Regions from separate parts of the Psychrobacillus mangrovi genome, predicted to be linked through region 1. Evidence: riboswitches for the same ligand, from Rfam matches in the RefSeq annotation. Region 1 holds a riboswitch; the other holds the start of a gene.
What was found. A riboswitch is a leader RNA that binds a small molecule or an ion and turns the genes downstream of it on or off. The one in region 1 is predicted to bind S-adenosylmethionine.
Positions count from the first base shown of each region.

Region 1 (5,774 bases):
GGTATGAACCCTCGTCCACTCGGGAAACCGTAAATCGTAACAAATAATTCCCCCCATTTCTATTCCATCTAATGTAAATAAGTTTTTTTCATTACCTTCTTCAAAATAATGATGTTCATCCATTAATTTGATTAAGTGTACTTTGTTATATTCGGAAATAATCTCTCCTGAAGAATTGGAAACATACATTGTGTTGTAAAATTTATCTCCTTTTTTAGTTGAAACAGACCCTCCAACAATATGAATATTTAATTCTTTGGATAATCGAGAAAATAATTTTTTCGTATTTTCTCCTTCTAAATCTGCAATTTCTTCTAGTCTTGTCAAATCGTAACCAGTATTCCACATCTCTGGTAGCACAACAATCCTAGCCCCTAAGGATGCAGCTTCTCTCACTTTTTCCTCTACCTTCAGAAAATTTTCTTTTGGCGCACCAAACACAATATCTAATTGAACACATGCAATTTTCATTTCGCCACCACCTATAGACATAATACTTAAAAGATTATAAGATTTGTCTAATCTATGCAACTAATTAGAAAAAGAGGTATCGCACATGGAATTTTCAAATCGATTAAAAAGTTTACCCACTCAATTTTTTGCAACACTAGTTCAAAAAGTAGCACTCGCGGTGTCAGAAGGAAGAGATGTTATAAATTTAGGACAAGGAAATCCAGATCAACCTACTCCTGAACATATTGTAAAAGCTCTACAAGATGCTGCAACAAATCCAATAGCACACAAATATTCTCCTTTTCGAGGAATAAATGAATTAAAGCAAGCTGCTGCAGATTTTTATTTACGAGAATACAAGGTAGAAATAAATCCAAATACCGAAGTGGCTATTATGTTTGGAACAAAGATAGGTCTAGTTGAGTTACCATTAGCTATGATGAATGAAAATGAACTTCTGCTCTTACCAGATCCAGGTTATCCAGATTATTTATCGGGTGTCGGATTAGCAAGTGTCCGTTTTGAAACAATGCCCCTGCTAGAAGAAAATAGTTTTCTTCCTGATTACAGTAAATTAACAGAAAATCAAAAACAAGACGCTAAGTTAATGTATTTGAATTATCCTAACAACCCTACTGGAGCTACTGCAACGAAAGAATTTTTTGAAGAAACTGTTAAGCTTGCGAAAGAATCAGATATAGCAATAGTGCACGATTTTGCTTATGGAGGAATTGGCTTTGACGGCAAAAAACCAATTAGCTTTTTAGAAGTAGAAGGTGCAAAAGATGTTGGTATAGAAATGTATACTCTATCTAAAACTTATAATATGGCCGGATGGCGTGTTGGTTTCGCAGTTGGGAATCCTAAAATGATTGAAGCAATCAATATTATTCAGGACCATTTATTTGTCAGCCTGTTCCCTGCAATACAAACTGCTGCTGCTGCAGCACTCAACGAGAGCCAGGAATGTGTAGATGATCTTGTTTCTTTGTATGAAGGAAGAAGAAATGCATTAGTAGAAGCTTGCTCAAGAATAGGATGGAATATCAAAGCACCAGAAGGCTCCTTTTTTGCATGGTTGCCAGTTGCAATAGGTTATACAAGTCAAGAATTTGCAGACTTACTTTTAGAAAAAGCAGATGTCGCTGTAGCTGCTGGGAATGGTTTCGGATCCTTTGGTGAAGGCTATGTTCGTGTCGGCTTATTAGTGGATGAAGTTCGATTGGTAGAAGCCATTAATCGTATTGAAAAGCTCAATCTATTTTAAAATAAAACCCGATTTACTTTTGTAAATCGGATTTTATTTTTTATATTCTATTTGGAGATGTTTTATTGGAATCCACTGGGTAAAACTGGTTAGTCCCTGTTTCCTCATCAAACTTACGATGAAACCCCATTCCAGTAACTTCAGCTAAAACTACATCTACTGTAATGTCAGGGTTTTCTCCTTTCATAAAATGACCTCCAAAAACGTTGCCATGTTGATCACACATAGACCCGTGAAAATGAGTTTCGTAGTCCCCATCTCTTTTACACACCACACCTGTTCCCTGTAAAAATTCTATTGGTCCCTCGTTTACTATAAGGTTATTATATCCAACTCCAATTTTAGAAGTTTCATTCGGAACAAGATAGACAAAACCACTTCTTTGAAAACTTCCAAAACAACTAATGATAGTTGCATATTCAATGCAATTTTCTTTGCATAATTCCTCTATTCCTTCAAGTAAATCTGTTCCATAAACAAGTCTTGCTCCAACAATTTTTCCAAACTGACCGGTAGCATAATTTGCACTTACTAAAGACATAAAATTCATCATCCCTGCATATTTATTTATTGATAATAACTTTAAACTAACCAGACTGAAAATTTCAACTAGAAAAAATTTGTTGACTTTAATAAGTTGATGTAGTAAATTAACTTTTATGGAATAGCTGAAAAATTAAATAGCTTTTATCTCTTATCAAGAGTAGCTGAGGGACTGGCCCGTTGAAGCTCGGCAACCATCTACATTATTTTATGTAGAAAGGTGCTAAATCCTGCAAAACAATTGTTTTGGCAGATAAGAGAGGACAATAGTATTTTCGTGTGCCTCTCTTTCTGTGAAAGAGAGGCTTTTTATATTTATTCAACGAAAGTTATAAATTATAGGAGGAAAATGAAATGAAAAAATTTGGTTTACTTTTATCAACTGTACTTTTATCTGGAGCGCTAGCAGCATGTGGGGATAGCTCAACTGATGGAGATAAAACAGAAGCATTAAATGAAAAAAAATTAGTTGTAGGGGTTACAGCAGGACCACATGAACAAATCGTTGAAGTTGCAAAAGAAGTAGCTGCAAAAGACGGACTAGAAATTGAACTAAAAGTTTTCTCTGATTACATACTTCCAAACACAGCACTATCTGAAAAAGACCTAGATGCTAATAGTTATCAGCATGAGCCTTTCTTAAATACTTTTAACGAAGACCATGGAACAGATTTAGTACCTGTTGGGAAAACAATTCTAAATCCAATGGGAGTTTACTCAGACAAATTTGACTCAATAGATGATCTTCCAGACGGAGCAACTTTTGGGTTACCTAACGATCCAACTAACGGCGCTCGCGCACTATACATTTTAGAAGAACACGGCCTAATCAAAATAAAAGAGGATAAAAGAGAAACTGCTTCCATCTATGATCTAGAAGAAAACCCAAAAAATTTAAAATTCATTGAGCTAGAAGCAGCACAAATTCCTAAACAGTTAAGCGAAGTTGATGCGGCAGCAATTAACACTAACTTTGCTTTAGATGCTGGTATTAATCCAAAAGAAGATTCTATTTTACTAGAGTCATCTAATTCACCATATGTAAACTACATTGTTGTACGCGCTGAGAATAAAGACGACCCAACGATTCAAAAGTTTGTTAAAGCTTATCAATCAGAAGAAGTTAAAAAATTCATCGAAGAAGAATTTCAAGGTTCTGTATTACCTAGCTGGGAAGAGTAGATGATATTCGGAAACGTTACCGACCTCGGTAACGTTTTCTTTAGAAAGGAAGGCAAACAATGATTGTTTTAGAAAATATATCAAAAGAATTTAAAAGTAAGAATGGCATTGTAAAAGCAGTAAATAATGTCAATATACATGTGAAAAAAGGCGAAATCCATGGAGTAATTGGATATAGCGGTGCTGGAAAGAGTACACTCATTCGTTGCGTTAATCTTCTAGAAAAACCTACTGAAGGTAAAGTTTTTATAAACGGAAAGGAAGCAACCTCCCTCCCCCTTCCAAAACTAAGAGAAGTTCGGAACAAAATAGGAATGATCTTCCAAGGTTTCAACTTGTTAAAAACAGCGACAGTTTACGATAATATAGCTATCCCTCTGAAACTTCTTGGGTATGATCAAACAGAAGTAAAAACAAGGGTAAATAAATACTTAGAAATTGTAGGCCTGACGGATAAACATAATAACTATCCAAATCAATTATCAGGTGGTCAAAAACAAAGGGTTGCTATAGCACGTGCTCTTGCACAAGAACCAGAAGTGTTATTAAGTGACGAAGCGACAAGTGCGCTTGATCCTGAAACAACTGATTCTATCTTGGAACTCTTATTAAAAATTAATAGAGAATTAGGGATAACAATTTTATTAATCACGCATGAAATGAATGTTATTCAAAAAATTTGCGATTATGTATATGTAATGGAAAATGGAGAAGTAGTTGAACAGAATTCAGCTATTAATCTATTCACTAAACCAAGTCACACAACCACTAAAAAGTTTTTAAATACAATTAGTCAGCGAAATTTACCTCCTACTTTAATCTCACAATTAAATGTTAGTGGAGCTGTTACACGTTTAACATTTGTTGGAGAAAGTACAGGTAAGCCTCTAATCGCAGAAGTTAGCCAAAAATTCAATGTTCAGCCAAATATTTTAACTGCTAATATTATTGAGTTAAAAAATGGGATCGTTGGTAACATTGTCATTCATTTGATTGGTGTTCAAGATCAAGTAAATGCAGCAATAAAATTTTTGGAAGATCACGGCGTTGGCACTGAAGATTTGGAGGGACAATCATGAGCAGATCCGAACAGTTTATAGAGCAATGGTTACCGATTATCGGAAAATCAGTGATTGAAACATTCCAAATGGTTGGCATTTCATTGTTTTTCTCTGTTTTAATCGGAATTCCTTTAGGAATTTTAATCGTATTAACTAGACCAGGTCAGGCATTACAAAATAAAATTTTATATCAAATTAGTAATTTAATTATTAACATAGTACGTTCAGTACCTTTCATCATTTTACTATTTTTCATACTTCCTTTTACGAAAATAATTGTTGGTACTACAATCGGTGTTAAAGGAGTTATAGTTCCATTAGTTATCTATACTGCTCCATATATTGCACGCTTAATGGAATCTGCCTTACTTGAAGTAGAGAATGGTGTAATTGAGGCCTATACAGCGATGGGAATTAAAACAAGATCGATTATTTGGCATGTACTGTTAAGAGAAGCCCGCCCTTCTATCATTTTAGGATTAACTATATCAACAGTTAGTTTAATAGGCGCAACTGCCATGGCTGGTATGGTTGGAGCTGGAGGACTTGGAGATTTAGCCTACCGTTTCGGACATTTACGTTATGAAGTTGATGTCATGTACGCTACTGTCTTTATTTTAATTATCCTCGTACAAAGTATCCAATCAATCGGTAATAGATTAGCAGCTAGATTGAAGAAAGATTAATCGGAGGTTTTCATATGACTAACTATTTGTATGTTGAGCGCAACGGTTCTATCGCTACCCTCATTTTTAATCGTGCAGAGAAGAAAAATTCTTTTTCTCTTGCTATGTTTCAAGAGCTAGGTAATATCTTAGATGAGCTCGAAGATGATTCTAAAATAAAATTATTAATTTTAAAAGGTGTGGACGAAAGAGCATTTTCATCCGGTGCAGATATTACGGAGTTCCTTGAAAATCGTTTTTCTGCACAAAAAGCTAAAGATTATAATGATGCTACTTTGGAATCTATTGAAAAACTATATCGTTTTCCTAAACCAACAATTGCTCTTATTAAAACATTGGCAATTGGTGGTGGATTAGAGTTAGCTAATTCTTGTGATTTTAGGTTTGCTACTTCTGGCAGTAAGCTAGGAATCACTGCTTCTAACATCGGTATTATATACAACTTAACTAGCACCAAGCGGTTAGTAAATCTAATTGGCCCATCAAAAGCAAAAGAACTACTTTATACTGCTAATTTAATCTCTGCTGAAGAAGGAAGAGAAATAGGTTTAATTGATTATGTATATCCAATGGATGAGATTG
Region 1 is NZ_JBAWSY010000001.1:272,587-278,360, forward strand. It holds gene WAX74_RS01390 (carbon-nitrogen family hydrolase) at 1-471, opposite strand, end outside; gene WAX74_RS01395 (pyridoxal phosphate-dependent aminotransferase) at 557-1,720, shown strand; gene WAX74_RS01400 (PPC domain-containing DNA-binding protein) at 1,761-2,261, opposite strand; SAM riboswitch class I at 2,412-2,523, shown strand; gene WAX74_RS01405 (MetQ/NlpA family ABC transporter substrate-binding protein) at 2,618-3,445, shown strand; gene WAX74_RS01410 (methionine ABC transporter ATP-binding protein) at 3,505-4,524, shown strand; gene WAX74_RS01415 (methionine ABC transporter permease) at 4,521-5,192, shown strand; gene WAX74_RS01420 (enoyl-CoA hydratase/isomerase family protein) at 5,207-5,774, shown strand, end outside.

Region 2 (5,774 bases), 120 kb from region 1:
TGGTGTACCAGGTGTAATATTAGGGATTCCAGGGTATGCAATATTAAAAGTTATTATTTCACATTTTTATACTTTATTTAAAAGACGTTACAATAAATATGAACCAGTTATAGAAAATCATTATGAGTATACAAATAACAAGGTGGATTGAGAGTAATGGCCAGGAAATTTGAATCTTGCATTGAGGTACAATCAATAAAAATAGAAACAGTAGTTGATCACCCATATATAGAGCATGGTATCAACCTATCAGGGACAATATATATTAACGGAGTCCATGATGATGAATCAATTGAAAATATTAAACTAGAGGTTTTCAAATTAATTAATGGGGAAGTTTCAAAAGTTATTTCAAAGCATTCCATCGAATTAGTCGGAGCTGTTGCTTCTAAAGATGTTCAAATGATTCCCTTTGAAATTATGCCAGATGAAAGATGGCTTCCACATGGAGATGACGACGTAAGCAATCTTATATTAAGAACTACCGTTTTATTTGAAAATGGTTCTGAATATAATGACGAAGATGAAATTCACTTTGATATTGAAGAATAATTAAACGCCAACCAAACTCCAATACGTAAAGTATTGGAGTTTTTTTATGGATAAAACATTAGAATATGAGCAATCTAATGAAAAACGAGGAGACATTTTATGCGAAAAATTCTTAGCGTTTCTCTAGTTTTCCTATTGCTGAGCTTATCAGCGTGTGGATCAAATCGTGACACAAATGGACCACCCAAGACGGAAACACAGCTTGATAGTAAGACTGGTAATAGTCCTGTAACTGGTAATGAAGATGTAAATGTTGAAAATGAAGAGGGTATTATTGATAAAGACGATAACAATGATCATCTTATTGAAAAATGATTATTGTGAATAAAATAATTATATGTTAGAATATTTTTAACTAACTGAACGGAGGTGAAGAAAGTATGAAAAACGCTGTGAACGCATATGGATTTATATTGGTATTTTTATCCATTTTCTGTGCGATTACTCATGAAATTTCTAACAACGGGAGAAGTCTGCCCATTTTTAGTAAATTAAATGAATTTCACAGCTGATAAGTCATTCTTTCTGAACCATATTTTAATGGGAGAGGACTGCTTTTCAAGCAGTCTTTTTTTGTGCAGAAAAAGTGCTTCCAGCTATATTGAACTTGAAAGGAAGCGAAACATATGATTTGTACAATACAAGATGTAAGTAAAATGCTCGGAGGAAATACCATTTTTGAAAACTTATCTTTGTCGATTAAAACAAGAGACAAATTGGGAATTGTCGGAAGAAACGGATCAGGAAAAACGACACTATTTAAATTGATTACCGGCATGGAGTCACCAGATACTGGTATTATCAACTTTAAAAAAGGAACTAAAATTGGCCATTTAGCACAGATACCATCTTTTTCTGAAGAAGTAACAGGTATGGATGTTTTAAATAGTGCTTTCGAAAAGCTAAAAGCAATACAATCGAAAATGCAACAAATAGAAGAAAAATTATCCTATACGGATAATCAAACTGATATGGAAAAATTGCTTCAAGAATATGGAAATGTACAAGAGGATTTCACTAATCTTGGGGGATATTCTTTGGATTCAGAAATAGAAAGAGTTATCCAAGGTTTACAATTATCCTCGTTCGTTCACCAATCTTTTTCAAACTTAAGTGGTGGAGAGCAAACAAAAATAATGCTAGGTAAATTATTGTTAACACAACCAGATTTATTGTTATTAGATGAACCAACCAACCATTTAGACTTATTTGCTGTTGAATGGCTAGAACAATATTTAGTTAACTACACAGGAACCGTTGTTATTATTTCGCACGATAGATACTTTTTAGATCAAGTAATCACAAAAGTAGCTGATCTAGAGGACGGAGAATTAACTCTATACCATGGTAACTATTCCTCTTATATAGTTGACAAGGAAGATCGACTCATGAGGGAATTTCAGGAATATGAAGAACAACAAAAAAAGATAAAAAAAATGAGGGAAGCAATTAAGCGGTTGAGACAGTGGGCAAATGAAGCTGTTCCACCAAATCCTGGGCTTCATCGACAAGCTAGAAACATGGAACGTGCATTAGAAAGAATGGAGAAAGTGAGAAAACCAATTATAGACCCTAAGAAGATGAGTTTATCATTCGATGCTGCACCTAGAAGTGGTAAAGAAGTTGTCATTATGGAAGACGTTTCTAAGTCATTCGGAGAAAAAATACTACTTTTAAAAACGAATTTGAATGTTTATTGGAAAGATAGAGTTGCAATAGTTGGACGAAATGGAACAGGAAAATCAACAATTCTAAGGTTATTGCGAGGTGAAATTAATCCGGATGAAGGTACTGCTAGATTAGGTAGTAATGTACGGATTGGGTTTCTTTCTCAACACTTTGAGATATTGAATCCAAAAGAACGTTTAATAGATGTATTTAGAAGTGAAGTGAGCGTTGCGGAAGGGGAAGCACGGCACATTTTAGCACAGTTTATGTTCTATGGTCCAGATGTCTTTAAACGGGTGGGGGATTTAAGTGGTGGAGAGCGTATGCGACTTCGACTTGCCCAATTAATGCACCAAGATATCAACTTGTTAATATTAGATGAACCAACCAACCATTTAGACATAGAATCGAGAGAAGTATTAGAAGATGCACTAGAAGACTTTCAGGGTACAATTTTAACCGTTTCTCATGATCGTTACTTTTTAAATAAATTATTTCCTCGTACTGCATGGCTGGACTCTGGACGTTTGACTACTTTTGAAGGATCTTATGAATGGGCCCGAGGAAAGTGGAACGAGCTCCAAGTAATGCATGAGACAACAAAATCAATTGAAATTAAAGAAAAAGTAAAAACCCAAAAAAGTAAGGGAAAACTAGAAATATTATCAATAGAAGAACAAATTTTTGAAATGGAAAACGAAATAAGTAAACTAAGACAAGAGAAGGATGATCAAAATGACTGGAATGATTATGAAAAATTATTATTAGTAATTGACGAGAAGGAACTGAAACTAGAAAAATTAATGGAAATCTGGTTGGATAGACAAGAATAATAGATTTCATTATCTTATAAGTCCACTTTGTTTAAATAGAAAAGCAGAAGCAATCAATCGTGTTTAAATATAATAGGTCATTGCTTAAATGTTCAGAAAATGATAGTATGAAAATAATGTATTAGAATAAAAAATAATATACTCTTATCAAGAGAAGCTGAGGGAAATGGCCCTGTGAAGCTTCAGCAACCTCTAACATTTGTTAGAAAGGTGCTAACTCCTACAAGATTTTTAATCTTGAAAGATAAGAACTGAGAGCATTTGCTTACCCTCTTTTCTTATCTATTAGAAAAGAGGGTTTTTATTTTTACGGAAAAGAGGAGAAATGTATGCCAATTAAAATTCCCAAACAATTGCCTGCTGCAGAGTTACTGAAGAAAGAAAAAATATTTATTATGGACGAGGAGCGTGCAGTTGCTCAGGATATTCGTCCGCTCAACATTATTATATTAAATTTGATGCCAGAAAAAGAAAAAACAGAATTACAACTTCTTAGATTATTAGGTAATACACCCTTACAAGTGAATGTGACCTTCATGAATACTGCAACATATGAGTCCAAAAATGTTAGTAAAACACATCTAGACACTTTCTATACAACTTTTGAAGAGGTTAAACACCGGAAGTATGACGGAATGATCATTACTGGGGCACCAATTGAACATTTGAAATTTGAAGATGTAAATTATTGGAGCGAAATGACAGAAATAATGGATTGGTCGAAAACCAACGTTACTTCTGTCTTACATATATGTTGGGGTGCACAAGCTGCTCTTTATCATCATTATGGAATTGGTAAATTTGAATTGTCCAAGAAATGCTTTGGCGTTTTTTCTCACCGTTTATCAGATCCAACTGTTAATTTAGTGCGAGGATTTAATGATGAGTTTTATGCACCCGTTTCTCGTTACACTTCTGTCTCATATGATGAAATTATAAATGATACCAGACTTAATCTGCTATCTAATTCAAAAGAAGCCGGCGTTTTCCTTGTAATTTCAGAAGACGAAAAGCATATTATGATAACTGGGCATTTGGAATATGATGCAACGACTTTAGCGGAAGAATATGCTCGTGATGTGAACAAAGGAATTGAAATTGATGTTCCGGAAAATTACTTTCCAAATGATAATCCTTCTAGACAACCATTAAATTCTTGGCGATCTCATACCCATCTATTATTTTATAATTGGTTAAATTATTATGTTTATCAAGAAACACCTTACGAGTGGGAATAACGAAAAAGAGGCTGAACAAAAGTATTCTTTTGTTCAGCCTCCTATTTTATTTATATTATTGAAAAATCTGGTCGATTCTGTCTATTTCTTGTTTGGTTAGTTGAACATCTACAGTTTTCAAATTATCTAGAACTTGTCCAGGTTTTTTAGCACCTGGTATAATAGTGTCAATACTCTCTCTCGTTAAATACCATGCAAGCACAATGTTAGAAACGCCTACATTTTTATCGTTGGCAATATGTCGAAGCTGCTCCACCTTTTCCAAATTGTTAACATATGCTTCCCCTTGGAATAAAGGATTTTTTGAGAGACCTTCTCCAAAAGTACTGTTTTTATCATACTTACCTGTTAATAGACCCGAAGCAAGTGGGAAATAAGGAATAAAGGAGATATCATGTTCTTTTGTATAAGGTAGTAAATCCTTTTCTGCATCACGTTTTAATAAGTTATATCCAGATTGAAGTACTTCAATATAACCATCTTGGTTACCTTCTTTTAACTGATCTAAAGTAAAGTTAGATACTCCAATTGCGCGTATTTTTCCTTCTTCTTTTAAACGATGAAGTGTACCGACTGCTTCAGCTTTTGGTGTGTTATCATCGGGAAAATGGATGTAGAATAAATCAATATAGTCCGTCTGAAGTCGTTTTAAACTGTTTTCCACAGTTTCTCTTAAATAAGCAGGGGAGTTGTCAATGACTACTTTTTCATCCGTGATTTTATGAGCGCCTTTAGTAGCTAGAATTATTTCACTTCGTTTCTTTGTTTCTTTTAATACTTCGCCAATTAACTCTTCAGATCTACCAATGCCGTAAATATAAGCCGTATCTAAAAAATCAATTCCATTGTTAAGTGCTGTATGCACAATATCTTTTCCGGTTTCATCATTTAAATTAGGAAACAAATTATGGCCACCAACTGCATTTGTTCCTAGACCAACAGGATTCACAAATAGTGTGGTTTTGCCAATTTCTACTTTTGAAATCATATTAACATCTCCTTTTCTATATATTCTAGTATAATGTTACCAATAATATCGTTTCACTCAAAGGGATTTGATTTCTTTGGAAAGAAGGAAGGTAAAACATTATTGGTTATTGAAAATAGTATAAAAGGAGATGATGTTATTGTCAGATTCAACTATAATACATGCTGAATTTGTTCGGAATATACGGTTGAAATTTGTGGAGTTGAAAAGAGATACAGACAAAGCGATTATGCAAATGGACGAAAAAGCAATTTTTTGGTCGCCAAATGAACAATCAAATAGTGTAGATGTTCTAGTGAAGCATATGAGCGGAAACTTAATTTCTCGATGGACAGACTTTTTATCGACTGATGGAGAAAAGATCGACAGAGATAGGGACGGTGAATTCGAAAGTACAATAGAATCACGGGAAGAATTACTTAAAGTGTGGGAAATAGGTTGTGAAGTATTTTTGAAAGCAATTGATAGTATAGAAGAAAAACACTTACTTCAAAC
Region 2 is NZ_JBAWSY010000001.1:151,358-157,131, reverse strand. It holds gene WAX74_RS00830 (AI-2E family transporter) at 1-151, shown strand, start outside; gene WAX74_RS00825 (sporulation protein) at 157-552, shown strand; gene WAX74_RS00820 (hypothetical protein) at 652-867, shown strand; gene WAX74_RS20950 (RAxF-45 family protein) at 933-1,064, shown strand; gene abc-f (ribosomal protection-like ABC-F family protein) at 1,179-3,053, shown strand; SAM riboswitch class I at 3,195-3,304, shown strand; gene metA (homoserine O-acetyltransferase MetA) at 3,383-4,291, shown strand; gene WAX74_RS00805 (aldo/keto reductase) at 4,347-5,279, opposite strand; gene WAX74_RS00800 (DUF1572 family protein) at 5,419-5,774, shown strand, end outside.
Region 2: another riboswitch for S-adenosylmethionine. It lies ahead of metA (homoserine O-acetyltransferase MetA); the one in region 1 lies ahead of WAX74_RS01405 (MetQ/NlpA family ABC transporter substrate-binding protein).